2 regions of the Streptomyces sp. NPDC050564 genome follow, and region 1 is predicted to be linked to the other one. Evidence: riboswitches for the same ligand, from Rfam matches in the RefSeq annotation. Region 1 holds a riboswitch; the other holds the start of a gene.
What was found. A riboswitch is a leader RNA that binds a small molecule or an ion and turns the genes downstream of it on or off. The one in region 1 is predicted to bind ZMP and ZTP.

Region 1 (15,353 bases):
TCGTGCGCCGCGATCCGGAGCACCAGGGGCCGGACCTGATGTTCCACTTCTACCAGATCCCCTTCACGGACAACCCGGAGCGGCTCGGCTACGAGCGCCCGGCGCACGGCGTGTCGATGACCCCCAACATCCCCAAACCGCGCAGCCGCGGACGCCTGTACCTGACCAGCGCCGACCCGGCCGAGAAGCCCGCCCTCGACTTCCGCTACTTCACGGACGAGGACGACTACGACGGCCGCACTCTCGTCGACGGCATCAAGATCGCCCGCGAGATAGCCAAGGCCGAGCCGCTCGCCGGCTGGCTCAAGCGCGAGGTGTGTCCCGGCCCGGCCGTCACGGACGACGAGGAACTCAGTGCGTACGCGCGCCAGGTGGCGCACACCGTGTACCACCCGGCGGGCACCTGCCGTATGGGCGCGCCATCGGACGAACTCGCGGTCGTCGACCCCGAGCTGCGCATCCGCGGCCTCGACGGCATCCGGATCGCCGACGCGTCCGTCTTCCCGACGATGCCCGCCGTGAACCCGATGATCGGGGTACTCATGGTCGGGGAGAAGTGCGCCGAGCTGATCGGGGGCGGTGCGTGATGAGTACCGCGACCCCGCGTCAGGACCAGGGCACTGAGCCCGTCTTCTCCGTGCACAACCTGTGGAAGGTCTTCGGCCCCAAGGCCGAGCGCGTCCCCGCCGACGCCGAGCTCGCCGCGCTCACCCCCGCGGAGCTGCGCTCCCGCACCGGCTGCACGGCCGCCGTCCACGACGTCAGCTTCGACGTGCGCAAGGGCGAGGTGTTCGTGGTGATGGGCCTCTCCGGCTCGGGTAAGTCCACGCTCGTGCGCTGCCTCACCCGGCTGATCGAACCCACCTCCGGCGGCCTGGCGATCGACGGCGAGGACGTCCTCGCCATGGACAAGACCCGGCTGCGCGAACTGCGCCGCCACCGCGCCGCGATGGTCTTCCAGCACTTCGGCCTGCTGCCGCACCGCACGGTCCTCGACAACGTCGCGTACGGCCTGGAGATCCAGGGCGTCTCGCGTGCGGAGCGCCGCGCGAAGGCGGCCGAAATCGTCGCCAAGGTCGGCCTCGAGGGCATGGAGCAGCGCAGGCCGGGTCAGCTGTCCGGCGGCCAGCAGCAGCGCGTGGGCCTGGCCCGGGCGCTCGCCGTCGACCCCGAGGTGCTCCTCTTCGACGAACCGTTCAGCGCGCTCGACCCGCTGATCCGGCGCGACATGCAGGAGGAGGTCATCCGGCTCCACCGCGAGGAGGGCCGCACGATGGTCTTCATCACCCACGACCTGAACGAGGCCCTGCGCCTCGGCGACCGCATCGCCCTGATGCGCGACGGCCGCATCGTCCAGCTCGGCACCCCCGAGGAGATCGTCGGCTCACCCGCCGACGACTACGTCCGCGAGTTCGTACGGGACGTGCCGCGCGAGCAGGTGATGACGGTGCGTTCGGCGATGCGGGCCGCGTCCGCCAAGGAGGCGGGCGAAGGGCCCGCCGTGACGCCGGAGGCGACGGTCTCGGAAGCCATCGAGGCGGTGGCGCGCACCGGCTCCTCGGCCCGGGTCATGGACCATGGCCGCTGCGTCGGGGTCGTGGACTCCGGGGCACTGCTGGAGGTGGTCGCCGGTACAGCTGCGGGCAGCCGGGCCACCGAAACGGCCGACGCAGCCGCTTCAACGGCGGGCGATCGCGCCGCTGGGGCGGTACCCGTCCCCAAGAGCGGCGGCACCGGTAAAACGCCGGCCCGCGACCCCCGACCCCCGGCCGGCCCCGACGCAGGTTCCTCTGTCGCCAACGGCGAGGAGGTGGCGTGATGGCTACCGCAACAGCGCCGCTGGGCCATACCGGACTGGCCGAGCGAGCCAGAACCGTCGTCCGCCACCGAGCCGCGGGCAAGCTGGCCCTGCTCGCCCTGGCGGCAGCCGTGATCGTGCCCGTCCTCAACGCCCGTTGGGCCAGCGGAACCTGGCCGCACGCGCTCACCGTCGACCTCACCAACCCCCTGGGCAAGGTCAGCACCTGGATCATCGACAACAGGGACAGCCACCCCCTGTTCCTGTACTTCTTCGGCTACATCAGCAACGCCGTCGTCCTTTCCGTACGCGCCGTCTACCTCGTGCTGCTCGCAGTGGGCTGGGCGGGAGTGACCGCCGTAGCGGCCCTCGTCGCCTGGCGAACGGCGGGCGTACGGCTGGCCCTCGGCACTGCTGCCGCGTTCCTCACCTGCGGCCTGCTCGGCATGTGGGTCCCCACCATGCAGACGCTGGCGCTCATGGTGGTCGCCGTGCTCGCGTCCGTGGCACTGGGCACGCTGCTCGGCCTCGCCGCGGGCCTGTCCGACCGCACGTACCGCGCCTTGCGGCCCGTGCTGGACACCATGCAGGTGCTCCCGGCGTTCGCGTACCTCCTCCCCGTCGTCCTGGTCTTCGGCATCGGCGTCCCCGCGGCCGTACTGGCGACCGTCGTGTACGCCGCCCCGCCCATGGCCCGCCTCACCGCGCTGGGCCTGCGCGGCGCGGACACCGGTGTGATGGAGGCCGTCGCCTCGCTCGGTGCCACGGCCCGCCAGCGGCTGCTCACCGCCCGTCTGCCCCTGGCCCGCAAGGAACTCCTCCTCGGCCTCAATCAGACGATCATGATGGCGCTGTCCATGGCCGTGATCGCCTCCGTGATCGGCGCGGGCGGCCTCGGTGACCGCGTCTACCAGGCGCTGGCCTCCGTCGACGTAGGCGCCGCGCTGGCCGCCGGAATCCCGATCGTGCTGCTCGCGGTCGTCCTGGACCGGGTGACGGCAGCGGCGGGGGAGCGGCTCGGCGGCGACTCCCGGAGGAACCCCAGGGCATGGGCGTACGCCGCAGTCGTGGCCGTCGCCGTCGCGCTCGCCGGGCGTCTCACGGACCGCCTGGACTGGCCCGACACCTGGGCCGTCCACATCGCCGAGCCGGTGAACCGCGTCGTCGACTGGATGACCAGCCACCTCTACTCCGGCGTCCCGTACATCGGCGGCACCGCCGACTGGGCGGGCCACTTCACGACCTGGATCCTGGACCCGCTCCGGGACGGCCTCCAGTGGCTGCCCTGGTGGTCGGTCCTCCTGATCGTCGCCGCCCTCGCCTGGCTGATCGGCACCTGGCGCACCGCGCTCACCGCCGTCCTCGCGATGGCCGCGATCGGTGTGCTGGGCGTCTGGAAGCCGTCGCTGGACACGCTCTCGCAGGTGCTCGCGGCGGTCGCCGTGACCCTCGTCCTGGGCTTCGCGATCGGCATCGCCGCCGCGCGCAGTGAGCGCGTCGAGCGCCTGCTGCGCCCGGTGCTGGACGTCTTCCAGACCATGCCGCAGTTCGTGTATCTGATCCCGGTGGTGGCGCTGTTCGGCGTCGGCCGCGCGCCCGCCGTGGCCGCCGCGGTCGTCTACGCCCTGCCGGCGGTCGTCCGCATCACCACCCAGGGCCTGCGCGCCGTCGACCCGGCCGCGCTGGAGTCGGCCCGCTCGCTCGGCGCGACCAGCGGGCAGCAACTGCGCCAGGTCCAGCTGCCGCTGGCCCGCCCCGCACTGCTCCTCGCCGTCAACCAGGGCGTCGTCCTCGTCCTCGCCGTCGTCATCATCGGCGGTCTCGTCGGCGGCGGTGCGCTCGGCTACGACGTCGTCTTCGGCCTCGCCCAGGGCGACCTGGCGACCGGCCTGGTCGCCGGCGCCGCCATCGTCTGCCTCGGCCTCATGCTCGACCGGGTGACCCAGCCGACGGAACGCCGCGCGAAGAAGGGAGCGTGACATGCGACTGCGTACGACTTATGTGGTGGCCGGTGCCTCGGCCCTGATGCTGCTGACCGGCTGCGGCGCCGCCGACATGACCAAGCAGGCCTCGCCCTTCGCGAACGCCCGGGGCGCCAAGACCGTGACCCTGTCCGTGCAGTCGTGGGTCGGCGCCCAGTCCAACGAGGCCGTGGCCCAGTACCTCCTGGAGCACGAGATCGGCTACCGCGTCGACACCGTCCAGGTCGACGAAGTCCCCGCCTGGGACGCGCTCAGCCAGGGCCGCGTCGACGCGATCCTGGAGGACTGGGGTCACCCCGACCAGGAGAAGCGCTACGTCGAGGACAAGAAGACCATCGCGCGCGGCGGCGACCTGGGCGTCACGGGCCACATCGGCTGGTACGTCCCCACGTACTTCGCCCAGCAGCATCCGGACGTGACGGACTGGAAGAACCTCAACAAGTACGCCGATCAGCTCCGCACCGCGGAGAGCGGCGGCAAGGGACAGCTCCTCGACGGCTCCCCGTCCTACGTCACCAACGACAAGGCCCTGGTCGACAACCTGAAGCTGAACTACCAGGTGGTGTTCGCCGGTTCGGAGGCCGCGCAGATCACCCAGATGAAGCAGTTCGCCAAGGAGAAGAAGCCCTTCCTCACCTACTGGTACTCCCCGCAGTGGCTCTTCAAGAAGGTCCCCATGACCGAGGTGAAGCTACCCGCCTACAAGGAGGGCTGCGACGCGGACACGAAGAAGGTCGCCTGCGCGTATCCGCACACCCCGCTCCAGAAGTACCTCAACGCTGACTTCGCGAAGACCGGCGGCAAGGCGGCCCAGTTCCTGAAGAACTTCAAGTGGACGACCGAGGACCAGAACGAGGTCTCCCTGATGATCGCCAACGACAAGCTGTCGCCCCAGGAGGCGGCGAAGAAGTGGGTCCAGTCCCATGAGGCGACATGGCGGCAATGGCTCCCGTCGTAGCCGTCCCGGCCGTGGGCATGCGCGGCGCCAGGGGCGGTACCCGTCCCCAAGAGAGCGGCACCCCGTAAGCGCTGGGCTGCGCGACCCACCCCGAGTTCGGTCCCACGCCGGGCGCCCCGGAAAGAGGCGCCCGGCGTGGGCCTATCGCAGGCCGGCCACGATCCCCCGCACTGCCTCGGCAGCGCGCCGCTGCAGCCCCGGCCCGAACGTGACGCGCGTGGCCCCGAGCTCCCCCAGGTCGGACACCGAGGGCTCGTCGAGCCGGGCGATCACATTCATCGGCCCCTGAATCCCCGCCCGCAGCAGCGGAAGTACGTCGACGGGCGCCCCGATCGGATACACACAGTCGGCCCCGGCAGCCACGTACAGCGCGGCCCGCTCGATCGCCCGCTCCGGATCCGAGTCTCCGTGCACGAAGACATCGACGCGAGCGTTGACGAAGAGCTGCCCACCCGCGGCGCCCCGCACCTCGGCGAGCCACTCGGCATGCCGTGCCGCATCCTTGAGAACACCCCCGACGGAGTCCTCGAGATTGCAGCCGACCGCACCCGCTTCCAGCAGCCGCTCCACCAACTCCTTGGGCGCGAGCCCGTATCCGTCCTCGACATCCGCGGACACGGGGACGTCGACGACTCGTACGATCCGCGCGACCGCCGCGAACATCTCAGCGGCGGGCGTGGCCCCGTCCTCGTACCCGAGCGACGCGGCGACCCCGGCGCTGGGCGTGGCGAGCGCCGGGAACCCGGCGTCCGCGAACGCCCGAGCGCTCGCGGCGTCCCACGGGCCGGGCAGGACCAGCGGCTCGCCCGGGAGACGGCCCTGGTGCAGCGCGCGGAACCTCTCGACCTTCGTCGCGACCTCGCTCACCATTGCGTGCTCCCCGCCGGGATACGACGGCTGACCATCAGCCGGTTCCACCCGTTGATGACAGTGATCAACCCGATGAGATGGGCCAATTGCCCCTCGTCGAAATGCTTGGCCGCCCGCTCGTACACCTCGTCCGGCACGCCTGCCCCGGATTTCGTCCGGGAGGTGCTCCCCGTCAGGACCGTGACGGCCTCGGTCAGCGCTAACGCCGCCATCTCACGCTCGCTGTACAACTCCCCGGTCTCCTCCCACGCGTTGAGGAGCTGGATCCGGTCCTCGTCGATCCCCTGCCTGCGGGCGAGCTTCAGATGCATGTCGAGGCAGAACGCGCAGTGGTTGAGCTGCGAGGCGCGGATTATGACCAGCTCGGCGAGTGCAGGGTCCCCGAGCCCCTTCTTCGCGGCGGCGCTGAGCGCCTGCATCGCGGTACGGACGCCGGCGTCAAGGCGGGTCGTGCGCGCCGTCCCGTGGGCGGCCGTCACTTGTGCTGGCCCGCCTGGTAGTGCCCGGGGACGAGACGGCAGGTCACGCCGAACCTGTTCCACGCGTTGATCACCGTGATCGCGGCGATCAGCTGGGCCAGCTCGGCCTCCTCGAAGTGGGCGGCGGCGCGCTCGTACACCTCGTCCGGCACGAAGCCGTCCGTCAGGACCGTGACCGCGTCGGTCAGTTCGATCGCCGCGAGTTCCTGCTCCGTGTAGAAGTGCTTCGACTCCTCCCAGGCGCTCAGCTGCACGATCCGCTCGACGCTCTCGCCCGCCGCGAGCGCGTCCTTGGTGTGCATGTCGAGGCAGAAGGCGCAGTGGTTGAGCTGCGAGGCGCGGATCTTCACCAGTTCCAGGAGTACCGGGTCCACACCCCGCCGGGCCGCCGCGTCGAGCTTGATCATGGCCTTGTAGACGTCGGGGGCGAGCCGGGCCCAGTTCAGGCGAGGGCCGTGCTCGGGGGCGTACCGCACGGTCGCGGCGATCGTCTCGGGCGTCTGGGCCGTCCCCTGCATCGTGCTCTTCGTGGTCTCGTCCGTGTGGGTCGTCATGTGATCGACCCTATGAGTGGAGTAGCCCAGGAGTATGGTCCATTTCCATGGCGAAAACATGGGCCACTTTGGGGGCCGACGGGGTGGATCTCCACGTCGAGCCGACCGGATCCGGCGTCCGCAAAGGCCTGACGGACGCGCTCCGCGACGCGGTCCGCAGCGGCCGTCTGGCCCCCGGAACCCGCCTCCCGTCCTCCCGCTCGCTCGCCGCCGATCTCGCCATCGCGCGCAACACGGTCGCCGACGCGTACGCCGATCTCGTCGCGGAGGGCTGGCTCACCGCACGCCAGGGCTCGGGCACGAGGGTGGCCGAGCGGACGGTGGTGCGACCGGCGCCGGAGCGGGCGCCGCGCAGACGCGAGCAAGGGCGCCCCACCTACGACCTGGTCCCCGGCAGCCCCGACCTCGCCTCGTTCCCGCGCACCGCGTGGCTCAAGGCGGCCCGTCGCGCGCTCGCCGCCGCGCCGCACGACGCCCTCGGCTACGGCGATCCGCGAGGCCGCCTCGAACTGCGCACCGCCCTCGCGCAGTACCTCTCCCGTGCCCGGGGCGTACGGGCCGACCCGGAGCGCATCGTGATCTGCTCCGGGTTCTCGGACGGCCTGAATATGCTCGGCGCGGTGCTGCGGCAGCGGGGCCTGCGCTCCCTCGCCGTGGAGTCGTACGGCCTGGACGTCCACTGGAACCTTGCGCACCGCTCGGGCCTGCGCACGACGCCGCTCTCCTTCGATGAACTGGGCACGCGCACAAGCGACTTGCCGGGGGCGCGAGCCGTCCTGCTCACCCCCGCTCACCAGTTCCCCATGGGTGTGCCGCTCCATCCGGACCGCCGGGCCGCGGTGGTGGACTGGGCCCGCCGCACCGGCGGCCTGATCCTCGAGGACGACTACGACGGCGAGTTCCGCTACGACCGCCAGCCGGTCGGCGCTCTGCAGGGCCTCGACCCCGACCGCGTGGTCTACCTGGGCACCGCCAGCAAGTCGCTGGCCCCCGCGCTGCGTCTGGGCTGGCTGGTGCTGCCCCCGTCGCTCGCGGACGAGGTCGTCTCCCTGAAGGGCGGCGGGGGCTGGTCCACCGGTGCCCTGGACCAGCTGACCCTCGCCGAGTTCCTCACCTCCGGCGCGTACGACCGACACGTCCGCGCCGCCCGGCTCCGCTATCGGCTCCGCCGGGACGCCCTTGTCGCCGCCCTCGCGACCCGGGCCCCCGCCGTCCACGCAACCGGCATCGCCGCCGGCCTGCACGCCGTGCTCCAACTCCCCCCGGGCACCGAACAGTCGGTGGTCCAGGCCGCCGCCTGGCAGGGTCTCGCCGTCCACGGCCTGTCGCGCTACCGCCATCCCGACGCGGTCCCCGAGCCCCTGGACGCGCTGGTCGTGGGCTACGGCACACCACCGGACCACGCGTGGTCGGGCGCCCTGGACGCGCTGTGCCGGGTGCTGCCTTGAGGGTTCCTGTGACGGTGGGTGGTTTCGCCCCCTCCGCCCCTGCCCGTCCCGTACCTGGGGGCTGCCGCCCCCAGACCCCCGCTCAAAAGACTGCGCAGTTCCCCGCGCCCCTTTTTAAGGGGCGCGGGGAACTGCGCGACAAGCCCCCACCGGCCCGCAGCCGAAAGGCTGGTACGGGACGGGCAGGGGCGGAGGGGGCGAGAAACCCTACGCCTCGCCACCCGGCGCCTCCCCGAACCGCGCCAGCGCCAACGCCCCCGCCACAGCCACCGCAAACCCGAGAACCGCCAGCCACGACAGCCCCTCCCGCGTGCGGTCCCCCAGCCACACCACCCCCACCACCGCGGGCCCGATGGTCTCCCCGATGACCAGACCGGCGGTGGCCGTCGTCACCGAACCCCGCTGCAAGGCCGAGGTGAGCAGCAAAAACGCCGCCCCTCCACCAAGGAGCAGCGCATACGTCGCCGGATTGCTCAGCAAGGCCCCCGGATCGAGGTCGTCGATGAGCCGCACCGCCACCTCGACCACCCCGAACCCGAACCCGGCACCCAGCCCGAGGGCGAGCGGCCGTCCCCGCTCGGGCAACCGCCCGCCCGCGAGGCTCAACATCAGCACGGCGACGGCCGTGCCCAACATCGCGTACTTCAACGCCGTGGACCCCGCCACCTCCCCCTCCGTCCCGGACGCAAGCCCCAGCATCGCGAGCCCCGCGCACACCACCCCCACCGAGCCCCACTCGACCCGGCTCAACCGCACCCGCAGGAGCCACGAGGCCACCACCGCCGTCACGGCGAGACTCGCGGCGAGCGCTGCCCCGACCGCGTAGATCGGAATCGACCGCAGCGCGGCGATCTGCAGCAGAAACCCGACCCCGTCGAGTGCGAGCCCCGCCAGATACCGCCACTGCCGCAGCGCCCGCAGCAGGAGCGCCGTGTCGCCGCCCGGCCCGCTGTCGGCCGCCGCGCGCGCGGCCATCGCCTGCAACACCGTCGCCGTACCGAAGCAGACCGACGCACCAAGGGCGCACATCATTCCAAAGAGCACGAAGTGACTGTAGGGGACGGTGAATCGCGGGGGGCCACTGCGTGCTTCCCGTAAGCGATCTCTAACCTGATCACCTTCAGCAGGCGAATGAACTGAACAGGACACACGCGCATCGCTCAGAAGCAGCGGCGATCACCGCTCGGAAGCAACGGCGACAACGGGGAACGGACATGGCGGACACTCGACGACAACTGCGCTCGGGCACGGTCGTGCTCGGCGGCATGGGACTCCTCGCGGCGGCGCTCACCGCCTGCTCCTCGGACCCCGACAAGCGCTGCGTCGACCGCGACAGCTACAACCTCACCAAGGGCTACAAGGTCGTCGCCGACAAGAACTGCAAGTCCACCAAGACCTCGGCCAACGGCTCCTGGTACTACGGCGGCAAGAAGAAGAGCGGCTGGGTCGACGGCGGCTCCTTCACCAATCCCAGCAAGGGATCAGGCAGTTCGAGCGGCGGGGGCCACGGCAGCGGCGTCGACCGCGGCGGCTTCGGCAGCGGCAAGGGCAGCTCCGGCGGCTGAGCGCGAGACGGCGGAGCAGGCCGGCCTCGACACCGACTGGATCTCCATGGAGGAGATCGGCTGGGACCCCCTCTCCGGCCGCTTCGTCGACAACCAACTCCGCTTCATCCGCAGCTGCTTCAAGCTCAACCCCCGGGAGTGGCTCACCGCCGACCGTTTCGCCGACCACGTCCTGGACACCCTCGACAACGGCGGCGGCACGGGCAGCACCCTGTGGATCGAGCCCGCCTGGAAGATGCTTCTCTCCAACAAGGCCCTCCTCGCCATCCTCTGGGAGCTCTACCCGGATCACCCGAACCTGCTCCCGGCCTACCTCGACGGCCCACGCGAACTGGCGCGCACCAAGGGGTACGTCGCCAAGCCCCTCCTCGGCCGCGAGGGTGCGGGGGTGACGGTGCACGAGCCGGGTGCCGCCCCGGTCGTGCGCGTCGAAGAGCCCGGCCGTTACCAGGAACTGGCGCCCCTGCCGGCCTTCGGCGGCAACCGTGTCGTCCTCGGCGCCTGGGTCGTGGAGGACGAGTCGGCGGGCCTTGGCATCCGCGAGTCCTCCGGCCTGATCACCGACGAGTACGCCCGCTTCCTGCCGCACGTCATCCTCTAGCCCGAAGAGCGCGGGAGCCCGAAGAGCCGAAAAGCCCGAAGAGCCCGAAGAGCCGAAGAGCCGAAGAGCCCGAAGAGCCCGAAGAGCCGAAGAGTCGAAGAGACGAAGAGTGCGGGAGTCTGAAGAGCCCGGAGCCGCTACGCCCTCAGCACGCCGCGGAGTTGGGCGAGCCCCCAGTCCAGGTCCTCCTTGCTGATGACCAGGGGCGGGGCGATCCGGATCGTGACGCCGTGGGTGTCCTTGACGAGAACGCCCCGGTCCATCAGCTTCTCGGAGATCTCCCGCCCGGTGCCGTAGGCCGGGGCGATGTCGATCCCCGCCCACAGGCCCCGCCCGCGTACCTGTGTGACATGGCCGGTGTCCGTCAGCAGGGCCAGCTCCTGGTGCAGATGCTCGCCGAGCTCGGCGGCCCGCCGCTGGAACTCGCCCGACCGCAGCATCGCGATCACCTCGAGCGCCACCGCACAGGCCAGCGGATTCCCCCCGAACGTCGAGCCGTGCTCCCCGGGCCGGAACACCCCGAGCACCTCGCTGGAGGACACCACTGCCGAAACGGGGACGACCCCACCACCGAGCGCCTTGCCGAGCACATACATGTCGGGCACCACACCCTCGTGCTCACAGGCGAACGTACGCCCGGTCCTGCCCAGGCCCGACTGGATCTCGTCCGCGATGAACAGGACATTCCGCTCCCGCGTCACCTCCCGCACCCCCTGGAGATAGCCGGGCGGCGGCACCAGCACCCCCGCCTCGCCCTGAATCGGCTCCAACAGCACGGCTACCGTCTCCTCGGTGACCGCCTCGCGCAGCGCCGCCAGATCCCCGTACGGCACGATGTCGAAGCCCGGCGTGAACGGGCCGAAGTCCGCCCGCGCCTCCGGGTCCGTGGAGAAGCTGATGATCGTCGTCGTACGGCCGTGGAAGTTGTCGCCGGCCACGACGATCCTCGCCCTGCCGTCCGGGACGCCCTTGACCCGGTACCCCCACTTCCGGGCCGTCTTCACCGCGCTCTCCACCGCTTCCGCGCCCGTGTTCATCGGCAGCACCATCTCCATGCCGCACAGTGCCGCCAGCTCCCGGCAGAAGTCCGCGAACCGGTCGTGATGGAAGGCCCGCGACGTCAGCGTCACCCGCTCCAGCTGTGCCTTCGCCGCGTCGAGCAGCCGCCGGTTGCCATGGCCGAAATTCAGCGCCGAGTATCCGGCCAGCAGGTCGAGGAAGCGGCGCCCCTCGACATCCGTCATCCAGGCCCCGTCCGCCGTCGCCACGACGACCGGCAGCGGGTGGTAGTTGTGCGCGCTGTGCGCGTCGGCCGAGGCGATGAACGCCTTCGTCGTCTCCGTAGCGGTCACGGGGTCTCCGTTTCTTGACGTGCGGCACGAGGGGCGCGCGTGCCCGAGCACGGGGGAGTGATGCCCGCGAGTGGCGGGTGGCTTGTGGCCTATTTCCTATCGTCGCTCGCATGGTGGACTCGGGAACCCGGCCGTCCGGCGCGCCCGGTAGGCTGACCGACGGGGCCGTGACTGGCGCGCTGGGATGGGACCGACCATCGGGGAGCGGCTCCAGCAACTGTGTGCCGTGCGCCTGGGCCGACCCGTGAACGCTGAACGCCACGTCCGGAGGCCGTCATGCCAGAGCCCCTTTCCACCGAATCCACCGCCTTCCGCAGCGCTCTCGACGTGATCCGGGCCGTGGAGCCCCGGGTCGCCGACGCCATCGGCCAGGAAATCGCCGACCAGCGCGACATGCTCAAGCTGATCGCGTCCGAGAACTACGCCTCCCCGGCCACCCTCCTGGCCATGGGCAACTGGTTCAGCGACAAGTACGCCGAGGGCACCATCGGCCGCCGCTTCTACGCCGGCTGTCGCAACGTCGACACCGTCGAGGCCCTCGCCGCCGAGCACGCCCGCGAACTCTTCGGCGCCGAGCACGCCTACGCCCAGCCGCACTCCGGCATCGACGCCAACCTCGTCGCCTTCTGGGCCGTCCTCGCCGCCCGCGTCGAGGCCCCCGCCCTGGAGCGGGCCGGCGTCCGCAACGTCAACGACCTCTCCGAGGCCGACTGGGCCGAGCTGCGCCAGGCCTTCGGCAACCAGCGCATGCTCGGCATGTCCCTGGATGCCGGAGGCCACCTCACCCACGGCTTCCGCCCGAACATCTCCGGCAAGATGTTCGACCAGCGTTCCTACGGCACCGACCCCGCCACCGGCCTCATCGACTACGAGGCCCTGCGCGCCTCCGCCCGTGACTTCAAGCCGCTGATCATCGTCGCCGGCTACTCCGCCTACCCCCGCCTGGTGAACTTCCGCATCATGCGGGAGATCGCGGACGAGGTCGGCGCGACCCTGATGGTCGACATGGCGCACTTCGCCGGTCTCGTCGCGGGCAAGGTCCTCACGGGCGACTTCGACCCGATCCCGCACGCCCAGATCGTCACCACCACCACGCACAAGTCACTCCGCGGCCCGCGCGGCGGCATGGTGCTGTGCGACGAGACCCTCGCCGAGCAGGTCGACCGCGGCTGCCCGATGGTCCTCGGTGGCCCCCTTCCCCATGTCATGGCCGCCAAGGCCGTAGCACTCGCCGAGGCCCGTCGCCCCGAGTTCCGCGAGTACGCCCAGGCTGTCGTCGACAACTCCCGCGCCCTCGCCGAAGGCCTGATGCGCCGCGGCGCCACCCTGGTCACCGGCGGCACGGACAACCACCTCAACCTGATCGACGTCGCCTCCTCCTACGGCCTCACCGGCCGCCAGGCCGAGTCCGCACTGCTCGACTCGGGCATCGTCACCAACCGCAACGCCATCCCCGCCGACCCGAACGGCGCCTGGTACACGTCCGGCATCCGGATCGGCACGCCCGCGCTGACCACCCGTGGCCTGGGCACGGCTGAGATGGACGAGATCGCCGGTCTGATCGACCGCGTCCTCGCCGCCGCAGAGCCCGGCACCACCGCCAAGGGCAGCCCGTCCAAGGCCCAGCACGTCCTGGACCCGAAGATCTCCGACGAGATCGCCCACCGAGCCACCGACCTGCTCGCCGGCTTCCCGCTCTACCCGGAGATCGACCTCGGCTGACGCACCCGGCACTCACCGGGGCTACAAGTCGATCAGCTCCTGTCGTGGTTCCCGCGGCGGTCCGGCAGTCTCATGCCGGGCCGCCGCGCGGCGTATCAGAAGGGTGCCGCCGACTCCGATTGCCAGGCCGGCCGCCAGCCCGGGTATCGCCCACCCCGCATGCTCCACCGCATGCGGGTCCGAGTCGGCCACCGATGCGCTTCCGGTGCCGAACAGCGTTCCTTGCTCCGCCAACTGCTCGAATACCGAGCGCGGTGCCCGATGCCAGCGGATGTCGTCGTCCTCCACGTCGGGCGAGGGATCCGACCGCACCCACGGCGTCCCGTCCGCCGCTACGACCACCTGGTCCTGGCGCTCGATGGCGACATCGCCGCCGGGCGCCCTCTGGGTCCGGGGCCAGCCCCCGACCCCGGTCAGCCCCCAGATCACCGTGGCTCGCACCTTCGGGAAGCGGCCCGCCACCCAGGCCTCGGGCACCCGCTCCGTCCCCGTGTACCTGGGCGACAGCAACCGCCAGAGCCGTACGAAGTCCTCCTCTCCCGAGCGCAGGGTGGTCGTCCGCCCCGTGTCACCGGCGATGACCACGGCCACATCCGGGGTGTCGGCCTTCGTGTGGAAAGCGGTGCCCGTCGAGGCGTGAGCGCCCGGTGCACCGAGCGCGGCCAGCGCCACGGAAACCAGAGACAGGAGCCATAACCTCGAACTCGCCCGTCCGACCCGGGACCTCATCCGGCCCCCGTCGTCCGTGCTTCCCTTCATCCGTCCCCCTCGTCATCCGTCCCTTCGTGCGTCCCGCGTCCCCTCGCGCATCCCGCACCTCACACGTCCCGGAGCTCCTGCCGAGGCTCCGTCTCGCGCTCTCGCCTGCCCAGAGGCCGAGCTCCCGGTACCCCGGCGACCAGCGGCCGCAGCACCAGGGCCAGCACCGCTCCGGCCGCTGCCCCCGGTATCGCCCACCACCAGTCGGTGCCGTCGTCGGCCGTGGCACCCGCGGCGGTCGTGGTGCGGGCCTGTTCGGTGGGTGCGGGCGCGGGTGCCGTATTGGAGTCCTCCGGCGTCTGCCAGGGGGCCGGGAAGATTTCCCCGCCGCCCTCGGGCGACGGCTTGCCCAGTACGCCGAGCTTCTTGAACAGCGCCCGCACTTGGGCCGGGTGCTCGGCCCTGTGCCAGTAGCCGTTCATGCTCGGCAGGTCCGTTGTCGTGTGTATCCAGACGTCCTTGCTCCGCGGGGAGTCCGGATAGACGCGGTCGACCCGCCACGGCGACACGTCATGGACCAGCCATGTGACATTGAGCTGATGTCCGCCGGCGGCTCCCAGGCCGGGCGGCTCCTCGCGCGTGCCCGAGCCGGGCTCGCCCAGCAGGCGCATCAACTGCCCATACTCCTGGTCCGAGTAGTACAACGCCGTGGTCTCCGCGCTCTCCGGCGAGACCACCAGCACGCTCGTCGGGCCACCGGCGATCGCGGACGGTGCCCACAGCAGCATCGCCGCGAGAGCCACCGCCAACGCCCCCATCACCGCGAGCAGTTCACGAAGCCTGCGCATCCGAACCCCCAACCAGCCGGTCGATCCACGTGCGGCCCGCCCGCACGCCGTGTGTCACTTCTGGTACACCGCTCGACCCGCCGGGGTTCCCACTCGGCACCGACCAGAATTCGGGTTACTTCAGAGACTTCGCGATCTCCACTGCCCGCGCCTTGGACGCCACCCCCTCGAGCCGGAGGGTCACCTCGCCCTCGTGCATCCACAGCAGCGTGGGCCCCGCCGTCCGCTCGGAGCGGGTGAAGCGGTCGCCGTCCGCGTCGATCAGCCAGAAGCTCAGCACATGCGGCTTCGGAAACCACAGCGCCGGATTGCCGTAGTCCGTGTCTCCGCCCAGTGACACCCACTCCGGTGGCTCCCGTACCGTCTTCGAGAAGCCGAGGTCCAGGCTCGCCGGATACTCGTTCAGCCGGACCGTGTGCCCGTGCTCGCGCCAGCACAGACTCATCAGGAGCCGCCCCTTCGGCTCGCGCGTCACCG
Region 2 (15,353 bases), on a different contig from region 1:
GCGCCAGACCGTGGACTTCACGGGGTACGTCCTCGATCCGGACTCATGGCTGTGGGTGCGCCCCGGTCAGGTGCTCCAGTGGGGCGATCTCGAGAAGGCCGAGGGCATCCTGATCGTCTTCGAGCGGGACTTCCCTGACCCGGCCACCGTCGGCGCGGCCCGGGTGGACGATCCGGAGGCGCCGGTGCTGCGCACCCCGGCGGCCGAGGATGCCGAGGCGCTGCGTCTCGCGGCCACGCACCTGGAGCGCGAGTTCCGGGCCCGGGGGCGGCTGCCGCTCGACGCCCATGTCGCCGTGCTGCGCCATCTCCTGGACGTCCTGATGCTGCGCGTGGCCCATCTGGAGGCCCCCGGCGGCCGCACCGCCGAGCCGAGCGAGACCTTCCTGCGCTTCCGTGCCGCGGTCGAGCGGGACTTCGCCCGGACGCGCCGCGTTGACGACTACGCCGCCGCCCTCGGGTACTCCACCCGCACCCTGTCCAGGGCCACCCTCGACGCGGCGGGCGTCGGCGCCAAGGAGTTCATAGACCGCCGGGTCGTCCTGGAGGCCAAACGGCTGTTGGCGCACACCAACCTCGCCGCCGCCCGCATCGCCGCCCAGCTGGGCTTCTCCAGCGCCACGAACTTCGCCAAGTACTTCCATCAGCGCGCCGGGCAGGCCCCCATCGCGTTCCGCGGTGCCGTACGAGGTCGGACCGGGGGCGTCCGGTGAGGCTGGGCCCGGACCATTGACATCCCGCGCCTCCCGCGCCGACACCGTGCCCTCTCATCGAGTGAACAGAACTTCAGCATGCGAACTGGTCCGGCGTCTCCCGCCGGGAGTGACGTACGCCGTGGTCACGGTCACGTGTGTCCGCCTCTGAAGCGCCCAGGTGAAGGTGTACGCCCGTGAGGGACGGCGAGCCCCGGCAGAACGTCGATGTTCTGCCGGGGCTCGCCGTACCGTCCCGCGTCTGCCGCCTACTCGATGCCCGAAAGCAGCCCGGTCACCGGCGCTGCCAGGTCGGTCACCTGGTGCAGTTGGTTCAGGTCGTTCAGCCGGTTGAGCCCGGCGAGCTGCCTGGAGGGCGTCGGAACCTCGGACCGGTGCTCCGCGGGAATGTCGCTCATCGCGAGCGAGTCGAGCTGGGCGATCGGGTTCAGCTTCCCCGCGTCGTGGGCCTCGGAGCCCGCCGCGTTCGCCATCGGCGCGGCGAGGCCCGTGACACCGACGGCGAGACCAACGGCGGCGACCATACGTCGTGTTGAGATCATGCTTTCAGCAACGTGCCCGGGGTCCGGGCGGACACGGCCGGGTCCTCTCGCTCACCCGTCAGGCGCATCGGGGCGGCTGCGCTTGCCGAGGGCCGAGCAGCGGAGGAGTCTCGGAGGAGAGGCCTACGCGGCCCACTCCTCGCTGGGCCGCGGCCTTCCAAGGAGGTCGATCATGGGCACCGCGGCACCCCTTGCCTTCGACACCGAAGCGCTGCGCCGGGGCATAGAAGGACACAGTGCGGCAGCTCTGCTGGCGCTCTACGCCGACGACGCGGAACTACGCGTCGTCGACCGCAACACGCAACCCAGCCACCCGATGATCAAACACGGTCGCGACGAGATCGCCGAAATGCTCAGCGACGTCTACAGCCGCGACATGACGCACAAGCTGGACCAGTGCGTCATCCAAGGGGACCATGTCGCCTACACCGAGTCCTGCGAATACCCGGACGGCGTGCGGGTGCTGGCCACTTCGATGATCTCTCTGCGCGACGGCAAGATCGTCGAACAGACGCTGGTCCAGGCATGGGACGAGTAGGAAGGGATTGGCCGAGGGTCCAGATCAGATCCCGTCTGACCTGGACCTTTTCGGCGAATACGACGATGGGTCGGTCGCGCAGGCACCGGGATCGGCGGCCACGACCAGTTTCCGCAGCAGGTCTGCGAGCATCCGCCTCTCTGCTGGGCTCAGTACTGCGAGCAGCGCGTTGTCACCCTTGCCCGGCGGCACCGCGTGCTGCTCGAAGGCATCGAATCCGGCGGCGGTGAGCCGTACCGGTACCCATTGGCGGTCGTGTCCCGGCGGGCCTGTGCCGCATGCCGGGCCTGGAGTGCGAGCCGGGCGAAGATCGCCTCCTTGACCGGGTCCGTCCAGTGAGCGGCGAGGACTCGGGTGCTTCCGAGCCGCGCTGGTGGTCCCGTCGCTCTCGGCCGCCTCGGCGTGCAGGCGGTGATGCGCGCTACCGCCGGGCCGCGTAGGACCGGGGCGGGTTGCTCGCCCCGCAACACGGTTTCCGATCCATCGACGACAACGAGATCGGCGAACGGGAGACGGCGACGTCGGCCGGTGACCGAGCGGCGAAACGGGCATCGAGCAAATCCTCGCGGTGCGACGGTCATGTTTGTGCGAGAGCCTGGAGACAGGGGAGCTCACCCGACAGTGGCGACACATATCCAGTTGACACTCGCGCCTAGCGAGGAAGGCGGGCGTCGATGAGCGCTTCAGACACGGGCGCCGCGGGCCGGAGCCAGGGCGAGACGGCCCAATTCTCGGTGATCGCGTTGAGCGTCAACGATCAGGTGCGGCGGCTCGAGGTGGATCCACGGACTTCACTGCTCGACGCGCTACGTGAGCATCTGCGCCTGAGCGGGACCAAGAAGGGGTGTGATCACGGGCAGTGCGGCGCCTGCACAGTGCTGATCAACGGCCGGCGCGTCAACTCCTGTTTGACGCTGGCTGTGATGCATGAGGACGACGAGATCGTGACGATCGAAGGCCTGGGCGATCCCGATGCCCAGCACCCCATGCAACGTGCCTTCGTTGAGCGTGACGGCTTCCAATGCGGCTACTGCACTCCCGGCCAGATCTGTTCGGCTGTCGGCATGCTCGCCGAGGTGGAGGCAGGTTGGCCGAGCCACGCCACCGCCGACGTGTCCTCGTCGCGCATCGCGTTGACCGATGAGGAGATCCGCGAGCGGATGAGCGGCAACATCTGTCGGTGCGCCGCCTATCCGAACATCGTCGCGGCGATCCGCGGCATCGCGAGGGGAGGCCTGGAATGAGGTCCTTCACGTACGAGCGAGCGACGGACGCACAGGCCGCTGTCACCGCGGTGTCCAGAACCGGCGCCAAGTTCATCAGTGGCGGCACCAATCTGCTCGACCTGATGAAGCTCGACATCGAGCATCCCAGCCATCTGGTCGACATCAGTCGACTTCCGTTGCGGGACATCGACGAGCTCCCGGACGGCGGACTGCGCATCGGCGCCCAGGCGGCGAATTCCGACGTGGCCGCCGATGCCCGAGTGCGTACCCGCTATCCGGTTCTGTCGCAGGCGCTGGTGGCCGGCGCCTCGGGCCAACTGCGCAACAAGGCGTCCACCGGGGGAAATCTGTTGCAGCGCACTCGCTGCCCCTACTTCTACGACACCGCTGCGGGCTGCAACAAGCGGAATCCCGGGTCCGGATGCTCGGCGATCGGCGGGTTCAACCGGATACACGCGATCCTCGGCGCCAGCGACTCCTGCATCGCTACCCATCCTTCGGACATGGCCGTCGCGATGACCGTGCTGGAGGCGGAGATCGAACTGCTCGACGCCGACGAGTCGGTACGCCGCGTCGTCATCACGGACTTCTACCGGCTGCCGGGCGATACGCCGCACATCGAGACCGTGCTGCGGCCCGGCGAGATGATCACGGGCGTGATCCTGCCCCCGCCCCCGCCGGGCCGGCAGATCTACCGCAAGGTGCGCGATCGGGCGTCCTACGAGTTCGCACTGGTCTCCGTGGCGGCTGTCGTCTCGGCCGATCAGGGAACGATAGGTGAGGCGCGGGTGGCGTTCGGCGGTGTGGCGCACAAGCCGTGGCGGTCCTTCGAGGCGGAGGCCGCCTTGACCGGCCGTCCGGCCACGATGGCCACCTATCGCGCCGCCGCTGAGGCGGCGATGCGCGACGCCGTCGGGCAGGGGCACAACGACTTCAAGATCGAGCTGGCCAAGCGCACGCTGTGCCGAACGCTCGCACAAGCGGCCCAGTCGAGCTGAGGAGGCGACATGATCGGGCAAGCCTTGAACCGCGTCGACGGCCCGTTGAAGGTCGCCGGCCGAGCCACCTTCGCCTACGAGCACTGGGAGGCCGGCCAACCGCTCTACGGGTTCATCGTCGGCGCAACGATCGGCAAAGGCCGCATCACCCGGATCGACACCGAGAACGCCGAACGCGCTCCCGGCGTACGCATGGTGATGACCCATCTCAATGCCCCGGCGCAGGGCCCCCGCGACGAGTCCATTCCGTTCGAATACTGGCGCGCCCAGCCGGTGCTGACCGGCCCGGACATTCACCATTACGGCGAGCCGGTGGCACTCGTCGTCGCCACGACCTTCGAGCAGGCCCGAGCGGCGGCCGATCTCGTCGACGTCGAATACGTGAGCGGGCGGGGGCGTTTCGACTTCGCGGACGAAGACGAGACATATATCCCGAAAGTAGTCAATGCGGGACTCCCCACCGACACCGAGGTGGGCGATTTCGATGCCGGATTCAGCAACGCAGAGGTCAGAGTCGACGAGCAGTACACGACGCCGTACGAGTTCTCCATGCCGATGGAACCGAACGCGTGCCTGGTGGAGCCGCGTGGCGAGGACCTCGTCGTCTACGTCAGCTGCCAGATCGTCGATGCCGCTCAGACCTCGGTCGCCAGCACGCTTCGCATCGACCCGGCGCGGATTCACATCGTCACCCCCTTCGTCGGCGGGGGTTTCGGCTCCAAGCTGGGCATCCATTCCGAGACGATCCTCGCAGCGCTCGCCGCCCGCGAGTTGAGCCAACCGGTCAAGGTCGCGCTGACCCGGCAGCAGATCTTCCAGCTCGTCGGTATGCGCCCCATTTCCAGCCAGCGCGTTCGGCTGGGCGCGGGGCGCGATGGACGGCTGGCTGCGCTCGCCCACGAGGTCACCATGCACACCAACCCCGACGTCGAGTACGCCGAGCAGACCGCCGCCACGACCCGCAGCCTCTACGCCGCGCCCCACCGGTTGACGAGCCACCGGCTGACGCCCCTCGACCTGCCGCGCGGGACAGACGTCCGCGCGCCGGGCGAAGCGCCGGGCATGCTGGCGGTGGAGTCGGCGATGGACGAGTTGGCACACGTGCTGGGGATGGACCCGGTGGAGCTGCGGATCCGCAACGAGCCCACCGTCGATCCCGAGCGGGACGTGCCGTACAGCGACCGGCACCTGGTCGACTGCCTGCGCGAAGGCGCGCGCCGGTTCGGCTGGGAACGCCGCCCCGCCACCCCGGCGAGTATGCGCGAGGGACAGTGGTTGATCGGCTACGGCATGGCCGCCGCCATCCGTGGGCATTTCCAAGGGCCGACAACGGTGCGGGTGCGGTTCGAGGCGGACGGCACCGCCGTCGTCCAGACGGACATGACCGACATCGGCACGGGCACCTACACCGTCCTGACGCAGGTTGCGGCCGACGGGCTTGGACTGCCGCCAGATCGGGTGCGCATTGAGCTCGGGCGATCCGAGTTTCCCACCAGCTGGGGGTCCGGTGGCTCGTGGGGCGCCGCCAACTCGTGCACCGCGGTGGATCGGGCCTGCACGGCCCTGCGCGAGCAGTTGCTGTCCGCTGCGCGCGGCGACGCGCGCTCCCCGCTGCACGGCCGGGACACGGCGGACGCCGTGTTCACCGATGGCAACGTGCGCATCGGTGACGCGTCCGAGGCGCTGAGCGAGATCGTCCGACGCAACCACCCCGAAGGCGTGCAGGCGGTGGGCGAGACCTGCTTCATGGGCGATGATCCGAACTACACGGCCTACTCGATCCACTGCTACGGGGCCCATTTCGCTGAGGTGGGGGTCGACGCGGACACCGCCGAGATCCGTCTGCGGCGGATGCTTGGCGTGTTCTCGGTGGGCCGCGTGCTCAACGCGAAGACGGCCCGCTCACAGCTGATCGGCGGCATGATCTGGGGAGCCGGCGCGGCCCTCGAGGAAGAGGCCGTCGTCGACCCGCGATCCGGCGCCTTCGTCAACCGGGATCTCGCCCAATACCTGGTGCCGGTTCACGCCGACGTTCCCGACGTCGACGCCGTCGTCCTCGACGGGTACGACGACAAGGCCAACGTGCTGGGCGCGAAGGGCGTCGGTGAGGTGGGCATCTGCGGGGCCGGTGCGGCGGTCGCGAACGCGGTGTTCAACGCCACCGGCGTGCGCGTGCGCGACTTCCCCATCACCCTGGAGAAGCTTTTGCCCGGTCTACCACCGATGGACGCCTGAGTCTGTGACGCCGGTGCCATTTACCGACCCGTAGGCGTGAGCCGACGGTGTCCGGACACCCATCGCCGTCGGGGCGAGCGACGAAGGCCCGGTCATGGAACCGCGGGCCCTTCGCCCGGCCCGCTGACCGAGTACCGCTGTCGACCGGCCCAGGGAGAGCGCCAGACCCGGGCCGGCCAGGCCATGGTGTGTTCGGTGATCCAGCGGTGCCGACCGTTGATCGCACAAGCTACGCTGGTCGGTGGGCCGTGACTGGCGCTGAGGTGGAGTACCACCGGGGAGCGGTCTGACGAACGGGTCTTTGCCGCGCGCCTGGGCGATTGTGTCAACAACGCTCAGGAGGAGCACATGTCCCAGGCCCAGCTCATGGACGGCGCCGGTCTCGCGCGGCGCATCGTCGAGGAGACCGCCAAGCGTGCGGCCGACCTCAAGGACCGTACGGGCGCGGCTCCATGTCTGGCGACGGTGCTGGTCGGCGAGGATCCCGCCTCGGTCACCTATGTGCGGATGAAGCAGAACCGCAGCCGCAAGGCGGGTATCGAGTCGCGGCACGTCGCCCTGCCCGCCCACACCACGACGGCCGAACTGGTCGCCACGCTCGATGCGCTGTCCGGCGACCCGACCGTGCACGGCATCCTGCTCCAGCACCCGGTCGGACCGCACATCGACGAGCGCGCGGCGTTCGAGGCCATCGCGCCGGAGAAGGACGTCGACGGTGTGACGCTGAGTTCCTATGCGGCGATGAGCTTCGGCCTGCCGGGCTTCGTGTCCTGCACGCCCGGCGGCATCATGCGGCTCCTCGACGAGTACGACATGGACCCGGCCGGCAAGCGGGCCGTCGTCGTGGGCCGCAGCGCGATCCTCGGCAAGCCGGTCGGCATGCTGCTGCTCGGGCGCGACGCGACGGTGACCTACTGCCATTCGCGTACGGAGGGTCTGTCCGCTGTGGTGCGCGAGGCGGACATCGTGGTGGCCGCCGTGGGGCGCCCCCGGCTGATCCGCGGTGAGGACATCAAGCCGGGAGCCGTCGTGATCGACGCGGGCTACAACTTCGGGAACGTCGGTGACGTCGACTTCGACTCCGCCGTCACCCGGGCCGGTCTGATCACCCCCGTGCCGGGTGGCGTCGGCCCGATGACGATCGCGGTCCTGCTGGAGCAGACGGTGACCGGGGCCGAGCGCCAACTCGGCTTCTGAGCACACACTTCGAGGACTTCGGGGTCGATCAGCGCATCCACGCGCGGTACGACATCACGTCGCCGGCCTTGACGCCGTACTCGGGATCGGCCTTGGTGACCGTGTCCTCAAGGCCGAGAACAGCGCCGGTCGCCGGGTCCAGGATCAGCATCCGGCGGCCGGAGTGGGCCTTGTCGTCGTACATGTACGCCTGTCCCGTGCGGCCCAGCCGGTCGGTGACCGCTCCGACCGGGCGCAGCCCCTTCGCGTCGGCGAGGATACGGGCCAGCGCGGCGCTCTCGCGGGCACCGAGCGTCCAGTTGTCCAGCAATTCGGCGACGGCGTCCAGGAGTTGCGTCGTGTCCATCACCTCGATCGGGTCGATCTCCTCGAGGTAGGCGCGCAGCCGCACGGCGTCGTGCGGCGGTCGCGCCTGGGGCGGCGCGTCGCTCCAGCTCGGCGGGTAAGCCTGCCTGCTCAGCACATGGCCGTCCTCGACCGTGCCCGGGACGGAGTCGGCGTCGGTGATGACCGGCTTGCCGGGATGGCGCGGGTCGGTCGCCACGACGAGTTCGGTGTGACTGCCGTCGGCCTCCCAGCGGACGACGCGTTCCTCGGGGAGCGTGATCGGCGGCCGGGCCCCGGGTCCCGAGGTCATGCTCAGGCTCCACGTCTGGACGTGGGTGCCCTGGCGCAGCGGGAGCGAGCTGTCGGATGCCACCGCGCGGTCGGCGAGCCGGTCCAGGGGGACGGGGGTGGAGCCCGCCTCGATGACCAGCGGGCGCGGGGCGGCCACGGCGGGGGCGGTGGCCGGTCCCGACAGCGTGAGCACGAGGACGACCACGCTGACGGCCGCCGCGGTCCCGACGCTCCAGAGCCAGCGGCGCAGCGGGCGGGGGCGCGCGCCGTGCAGCAGGTGGTTGAGGCGCCGCTCGGCGTGCTGGTCCAGTGGGCGGTCGTGAAAACGGGGGTCGGCGGACGGCACCGGGTTGGCGCGGCGCAGCAGTTCGAGTTCGTCAGCCATGGCCGTGCTCCTTCGAGGTGTCGCGGCGGGGCGCTTCGCTGCCGGCGGCCACGGTGATCTGCAGGCGGTCGATCTCGGCTCTGAGGCGGCGGCGGGCGCGGTGCATACGCATCGCCGCGGCGCGGTTGCCACAGCCGAGGGCGACGGCGACCTCGTCGACGCCGAGCTCCTCCCAGGCCGTCAGCCGCAGTACTTCCTGGTCGGCCGGGGAGAGCCGGGCCAGCGCCTCGTGCACCCAGTCGCCCGGCGACTCGGAGTCGGGGCCCGCCACCACCTGCTTGCCGTGCGCACTCTCGTCGTTTCCGAGCCGGTCGACGAGCCTGCGGCGACGCCCGTAGCCGCGTACGGCATTGGCCAGACAGTGGCGCGCCACCCCGTACAGCCAGGGAAGGGGGGACGGCGGGAGGTCGGACCGGCGCCGCCAGGCGACGGTGAAGACATCCGCCACCACCTCCTCGACATCACTGCTCCGGCCGTCCAGTCGCCGCGCAACGTAGCGGCTGACCGCCCAGTAGTGCTCGCGATAGGCAGCGGCGAAGTTCTCGTCGTTGCTCATAATCCGTAGGTGTCCGGCAGGTACGTGATCGTCACACCCGCCGATGTGACGCTCGTCGCTTCGCTCCAGTGTGACGGTGGCGCGGGCGCCGGACACAGGCGGGGCATGGAGAGCAACACTGTTACGGCGCTGCCCGCACCCCCTTCCGTGCGTGCCCGGCGTCCTGGACTCGCCGCGGTGAAGTGGCTGACCACCACCGACCACAAGACGATCGGCACGCTGTATCTGGTCACGTCGTTCGGGTTCTTCTGCGTCGGCGGGGTGATGGCGCTGCTGATGCGCGCCGAACTGGCCCGGCCCGGACTGCAGATCATGTCGAACGAGCAGTTCAACCAGGCGTTCACGATGCACGGCACCGTGATGCTCCTGATGTTCGCGACCCCGCTCTTCGCCGGTTTCGCGAACTGGATCATGCCGCTGCAGATCGGCGCGCCCGATGTGGCGTTCCCACGGCTCAACATGCTGGCCTACTGGCTCTATCTCTTCGGCTCGTTGATTGCCGTCGGCGGTTTTCTGACTCCTCAGGGCGCCGCTGATTTCGGATGGTTCGCCTATGCACCCCTGTCCGACGCGGTGCATTCGCCCGGCATCGGGGCCGACATGTGGATCATGGGTCTGGCCTTCTCCGGCTTCGGATCGATCCTCGGCTCGGTCAACTTCATCACCACCATCATCTGCATGCGTGCTCCCGGCATGACGATGTTCCGCATGCCGATCTTCGTGTGGAACGTGCTGCTGACCGGTGTGCTGGTCCTGCTGGCCTTCCCGGTCCTCGCCGCCGCGCTGTTCGCCCTGGAGGCGGACCGCAAGTTCGGTGGGCACATCTTCGACGCGTCCCATGGTGGCGCGCTGCTGTGGCAACACCTCTTCTGGTTCTTCGGGCATCCGGAGGTGTACATCATCGCGCTGCCGTTCTTCGGAATCATCAGTGAGGTCATCCCGGTCTTCTCGCGCAAGCCGATGTTCGGCTACATGGGGCTGATCGGCGCAACGATCGCGATCGCGGGGCTTTCGGTGACCGTGTGGGCCCATCACATGTACGTCACCGGTGGCGTATTGCTCCCGTTCTTCTCCTTCATGACGTTCCTGATCGCCGTGCCGACGGGTGTGAAGTTCTTCAACTGGATCGGCACGATGTGGCAGGGGTCCCTGTCCTTCGAGACACCGATGCTGTGGGCCACCGGCTTCCTGGTCACCTTCGTCTTCGGCGGACTGACCGGCGTGATGCTCGCCTCGCCGCCGATGGACTTCCCCGTCTCGGACTCGTACTTCGTGGTGGCACACTTCCACTACGTGATCTTCGGTACGGTCGTCTTCGCGATGTTCTCCGGATTCCACTTCTGGTGGCCCAAGTTCACCGGCAGGATGCTCGACGAACGCCTCGGCAAGATCACCTTCTGGACCCTGTTCACCGGCTTCCACGGCACCTTCCTCGTCCAGCACTGGCTGGGCGCCAATGGAATGCAGCGCCGGATTCCCGACTACCTGGCAGTGGAAGGCCTCACGACCCTCAACACGGTGTCGACCATTTCCTCCTTCCTGCTCGGCCTCTCGTTCCTGCCGTTCTTCTACAACATCTGGAAGACAGCCAAGTACGGCGAGAAGATCGAGGTCGACGACCCATGGGGGTACGGCCGTTCGCTGGAGTGGGCCACCTCTTGCCCGCCGCCGCGGCACAACTTCCTCACCCTCCCGCGCATCCGGTCGGAGTCCCCGGCCTTCGACCTGCATCACCCCGAAATCACTGCCTCGGGCGTGCAGTTGGAGACAACGGTGAAGGAACTCCGATGACCGCCATGGACGACCGCCCGCCGGAGGCGGGTGCGCTGATCAGCGAGCTCGAAGGCCACCTGCTCATCGCGGCCGCCCGCGCCGAGGGACGTGCCGAAGCCGTCCGCTTCACCCGCTCGCTGACCTGGCTGACGGACACCCAGCGGGAGGAGGTGGAGGCGCGCTATCAGGAGACCTACCTCGCGCTCACCCGGCGTTCCTGGGAGCGCACCGCGCAGCGCGGCAGGGAACTGCGGGTCGAATACGAGGAGAGATACCGCTCGCTGCGACGGCGGCTGTGCGCAGGAGTTCTTCTTTGCGCCGCGCTCGCACTGATGGCGGTCGTGCTCGCGACTGTGCCGAACGGCTGGGGCGTGTAAAGATCTACCGGTCCGGGCCCCGCCGCGACGGCGACTCCCACAGGTTGATCACGATGCGATCTGCGCTCTGGAGCCACCCCCAATACGGCAACGACTTCGTGGTGTCCTCGTCACATGGAACGGCTGATCCGGCACCGCCGGTTTCAGGACCAGGCGACGCGCCCTACGGGCGAGCGGGCTGCGCGGGGTGATCCAGCGGGGGTGGAGCGAGCTGCGGGCCACCGGGGACGACATGTTCACGGTCGGCGAGATGCCGCACTCAGTGCTCTTTCCCCGGATGGCGGCGGTCGTTCATCACGCGGGAGCGGGGACGACGGCGGCGGGATTGCGGGCGGGTGTGCCGGCCGTGCCGGTGCCGGTCCAGTTCGACGAGGGCTTCTGGGCCGCGCGGCTCGTCGCGCTCGGTATCGCGCCCGGGGCCGTACCCCTGCGCGGACTCGGCACCGCCCGGCTGGCGTCGGCTCTCGTGAGGGTGACGAGGGATCCGTCGTATCGGCTGCGCGCGCAGGCGCTGGCGGCTCGCATCCGTGCCGAGGACGGGGTGGGGCCGGTCCTCGACACGGTGCACCGGCTGACGGCCTGAGGTACGTGAGGTCTTTCGCCCCCCTGTCCGCCCTACGGCCCCTGACGGCCTCGTCCTCCAAGGCCGGACGGGCCGACATCCGCGGGCCTGAGATCGAGCGGTGGTGAGGGAAGCCCGAGCCGATGAGGTTCGCGGCATGTCGTGCACCGCCCACGCCCACCGATCCGCCTCGCCGGACGCGAGGGGTCTCCGCAGCCGGTCGCGAAGACCCTGGAGGAGCACGTCGACGGGCATGCCCCGGGCGAGGACCACATTCACCTCGTGGCCGGGGAAGGAGTCCTGCATCCGGTTGGTCATGCCGGGCACCCTGGATGCGGGTCTGACAGTCGGCCGCTGCCCGGACGCCCGCCGTCAGGGCGCCCCGCCCCTCCCCGCCGGACACCACCCCGCCGGTCGCAGAATGCCCAACAGCTGCCGCACCAGCTCCTCCACCACCTCGTCGAGGGTCGCGTCCACCCACCCGGCCCGCCAGTCGTGGAGCAGACCGTTCACGCTGCCGATGAACGCGGTCGCGGCGATCCGGTAGTCGCGCGGCGCCGCCTCGCCGAGTGCCGCCGCCGCAGCCGCCTCCGCGCAGATGAAGTCCACCCAGCGAGCCCGACGCGCCAGGCGTTGCTCCTCCAACCGGGGGCTCACGCCGATGATTTCGACGAAGGTGATGCGGATCCGCCGCGGATCGCTCGTCACGTTCGCGGCATAGGCATGGAAGATCGCGGTGGCGCGCTCGGCGAGCGGCAGGTCTCGCTCCCGCGCGTCGGCGAGCGCCGCGAGGGCGGCGTCCTCGGCCCAGTCGTTGACCTGGAGGTGCAGCGCGGCCAGCACGTCCTCAAGAGTCCGGAACTCCTCGTAGAACTGCCGCGTCGACAGCCCCGCCGCCTCACTCAACGCCGCGACGGTCGTGGACCGGAACCCGGGGCTGTCACCGAAGAGTTGGAGCGCGGCGTCCAGGAAGCGTACGCGACGCTCGGCCTGCCGCTCCTCGGCGGTCCTGCCCCCGTAACGGCCGGTCGGCTGTTTGAGCCTGCCCGCCACACGTTCCTCCCTTGCCGGTCCGACGAACTGTTCGACTCTCCGACGATTTTGTCGTGTACGGACCCTTGTGGAGAGGGGCACCCCCTCCTTACTTTCCAGTAAGTCCACTCTGAACGCGGCCGTGTTCAGATTTTCGGCGCCATTGCTTGTCATGCCCTCGACACTCGCACCCCCCGCCTACGACAAGGACCCACCATGTCTGTCCGACCCACCAGGTCCGCTCTCAGACCCAGACATCTCTGTTCCCTCGCCGCCGCCCTCGCCCTCACCCTCGGCGGCACGGCGACCGCCGCCGGCGCGCAGGCCTCCGCCGGCGAGCTGCGCGAGGTGATGTTCGTGGGCAACAACTGGGACGGCACCGCGGACGTCATCAAGTCCACCGGTGACTTCGCCAAGATCGGCCGGATCAACGTCATCCCCGACAAGGACGAACGGCTCGCCGCGATCAACGCCGATCCGATCAAGTGGGCCTACTTCATGGCCATTCGCAACGGGGTCGGCGAGGGCCACGACCAGTTCGTCGACGACATGTACTCCACGCCCGACGGCGACTCCGTGGTCGTGTCCCGTCCGAGTTTCGCGGACGTCGTCTCCATCGACCTCGCCACCGGACACATCAACTGGCGCTTCCCCGTGTCCGGTTACCGCTCCGACCACATGGCCGTGTCTCCCGACGGCACGCGCGTCGCCGTCTCGGCCTCGACCGCGAACACGGTGCACGTCCTGGACATCCGAACCGGCAAGCAGCTCGGCTCCTTCGCCACCGGCGACAAGCCGCACGAGAACATCTTCACCCGCGACGGCAAATACATCTGGAACATGGCGATCGGTGACGTCAACACCGCTCTCGACGACCCATGGCTGGACTGGACGAAGGGCGACCGGCGCATCACCGTCGTCGACGCGACCACCTTCAAGCAGGTCAAGGTGATCGACATGCGGCAGCGGCTCGACGCGATCGGCCTCACGGACTACTCCGACGCGGTCCGGCCCGCCGTCTTCAGCCCCGACGAGTCCAAGCTGTACTTCCAGGTGTCGTTCTTCAACGGCTTCCTCGAGTACGACGTCGCCTCCGACAAGATCACCCGGGTCAAGACCCTGCCGAAGAATCCCGCGACCAGCACCGACCGCACCACCTGGGTCAACGACTCGCGCCATCACGGTATTTCGATGAACCCGGCCGGAACGAAGCTGTGCATCGCCGGGACCATGGACGACTACGCGACCGTCGTCGACCGGGCCACCCTGCAGGAAGGACCGCTCGTCACCGCCTCGAAGCCGTACTGGGCGACCGTCAGCGGCGACGGCAAGGACTGCATCGTCTCCGAGAGCGGCGCCGACCAGGTCACCGCCATCGACTTCGCCACCGGGCAGAAGACGGTGTCGGTGCCGGTCGGCGACCACCCTCAGCGGGTTCGCCTCGGCCATGTGGAGTCGAACTGGTCGGGTCCCTCGGCTAGTTGACCGCAGCCGCGGCCCACGACGCCAGTTCGGTCCGGGCCGCGCTCAACAGATCGGCGGGCGTCGCCGTCGCCCCGTTCGTGACCAGCGCGTAGTGCAGAGTCGCCGAGCCCGGTGCGGTGAGCAGCAGACGGCGGCTACCGGTGCCGCCCGGCTCGGGGGCGACCCCGATCGGGGTGGTCGTGGTGTAGGAAGGCGGGGAGATGGTCACGCCGAGGTCGGACACCACGGTCGTGTCCGAGGTCGGAAAGGACGCCGGCAGGTGGAGTTCCGTGGGGGCCGCGCCGCCGTCCGAGCGCCACAGCAGCAGCCCGTACTGGCCCGATCCCACCAGCTGGGAGACATGCGGCAGGGACGACGGAACCGGGTTCCAGGTCAGGGTGGTGGAGCCGTCGCGGGAGCGGTCCTCGTAGGTGAAGGCGACCGTGGTGCCCGCGGTGGCGCTCGGGTAGAGGCGGTCCAGGAGGCGCGTGTCCTGGCGCAGCACGGCGGTGCCCGAGTCGTCCAGGCGGACGGCGGAGAGGTCCTCGTCGTTCCAGGCGTCGCCTGAGGTCAGGACCTTGTCGGGGTTGTCGTTCATCAGCTCGCGATGACGGCCACTGTAGATGTCCCACTGCCACTGGGTGCCGGAGAGCACGGGTCCGGAGGATGCCGCCCTGGACCACCAACTGGAGCCCGGCAAACGGGAGTCGAGGGCTTGGTACATCGCCTTGACGACCGTGGGGGCCTTGTCGGAGACGGATCCGGACAGCGGGTGGCCGAACTCGCTGACGACAGCCGTCGTCCCCGCCGCCGAGGCCCGGTCGCGTACCGTCCCGAAGTCGGTGGCGTACTGACCGTCCCCCGCCTTGCCCCACATGAGGATGCCCGAGATCGCCTTCTGGTCGTAGAAGTGGGTGTTGAACACATAGCGCGAGCCCAGCGTGCCCGGGTCCAGCAGGCCGCCGTCCTGCTTCTGGGAGGCGATGTTGGCGTTCCAGAAGAGGTTCGGTTCCACGAAGGCGGGCTTGTCCTGCCAGCCTGCCGCGTCCATGCGGGCCCGGAACTTCACATAGAAGGGCCAGAGGACGTCTCGCTCCCACGTGCGGCTGTTCTGCCCGGAGTCGTACGTGCCCGCGTA

Region 2: linked by a shared signal. The riboswitch ahead of ACIBK0_RS22250 (bifunctional 5,10-methylenetetrahydrofolate dehydrogenase/5,10-methenyltetrahydrofolate cyclohydrolase) and the one ahead of ACIBK0_RS08265 (glycine hydroxymethyltransferase) in region 1 are both predicted to bind ZMP and ZTP.

What each region holds. Positions count from the first base shown of each region.
Region 1 covers NZ_JBITGS010000004.1:122,003-137,355, reverse strand. Annotated here, with positions in the region: gene ACIBK0_RS08325 (GMC family oxidoreductase) at 1-587, shown strand, start outside; gene ACIBK0_RS08320 (glycine betaine/L-proline ABC transporter ATP-binding protein) at 587-1,819, shown strand; gene ACIBK0_RS08315 (ABC transporter permease) at 1,819-3,777, shown strand; gene ACIBK0_RS08310 (ABC transporter substrate-binding protein) at 3,779-4,738, shown strand; gene ACIBK0_RS08305 (isocitrate lyase/phosphoenolpyruvate mutase family protein) at 4,880-5,608, opposite strand; gene ACIBK0_RS08300 (carboxymuconolactone decarboxylase family protein) at 5,602-6,027, opposite strand; gene ACIBK0_RS08295 (carboxymuconolactone decarboxylase family protein) at 6,084-6,641, opposite strand; gene ACIBK0_RS08290 (PLP-dependent aminotransferase family protein) at 6,689-8,089, shown strand; gene ACIBK0_RS08285 (hypothetical protein) at 8,297-9,121, opposite strand; gene ACIBK0_RS08280 (hypothetical protein) at 9,304-9,654, shown strand; partial or broken gene ACIBK0_RS08275 (glutathionylspermidine synthase family protein) at 9,656-10,255, shown strand; gene rocD (ornithine--oxo-acid transaminase) at 10,393-11,607, opposite strand; ZMP/ZTP riboswitch at 11,765-11,852, shown strand; gene ACIBK0_RS08265 (glycine hydroxymethyltransferase) at 11,884-13,329, shown strand; gene ACIBK0_RS08260 (hypothetical protein) at 13,351-14,088, opposite strand; gene ACIBK0_RS08255 (hypothetical protein) at 14,148-14,876, opposite strand; gene ACIBK0_RS08250 (hypothetical protein) at 14,992-15,353, opposite strand, start outside.
Region 2 covers NZ_JBITGS010000013.1:209,382-224,734, forward strand. Annotated here, with positions in the region: gene ACIBK0_RS22220 (helix-turn-helix domain-containing protein) at 1-712, shown strand, start outside; gene ACIBK0_RS22225 (hypothetical protein) at 961-1,254, opposite strand; gene ACIBK0_RS22230 (nuclear transport factor 2 family protein) at 1,427-1,792, shown strand; gene ACIBK0_RS22235 (2Fe-2S iron-sulfur cluster-binding protein) at 2,467-3,036, shown strand; gene ACIBK0_RS22240 (FAD binding domain-containing protein) at 3,033-4,016, shown strand; gene ACIBK0_RS22245 (xanthine dehydrogenase family protein molybdopterin-binding subunit) at 4,026-6,251, shown strand; ZMP/ZTP riboswitch at 6,490-6,576, shown strand; gene ACIBK0_RS22250 (bifunctional 5,10-methylenetetrahydrofolate dehydrogenase/5,10-methenyltetrahydrofolate cyclohydrolase) at 6,600-7,448, shown strand; gene ACIBK0_RS22255 (CU044_5270 family protein) at 7,477-8,451, opposite strand; gene ACIBK0_RS22260 (RNA polymerase sigma factor) at 8,444-9,007, opposite strand; gene ctaD (cytochrome c oxidase subunit I) at 9,113-10,798, shown strand; gene ACIBK0_RS22270 (hypothetical protein) at 10,795-11,157, shown strand; partial or broken gene ACIBK0_RS22275 (glycosyltransferase) at 11,315-11,740, shown strand; gene ACIBK0_RS22280 (TetR/AcrR family transcriptional regulator) at 12,092-12,772, opposite strand; gene ACIBK0_RS22285 (YncE family protein) at 12,968-14,236, shown strand; gene ACIBK0_RS22290 (cellulase family glycosylhydrolase) at 14,229-15,353, opposite strand, start outside.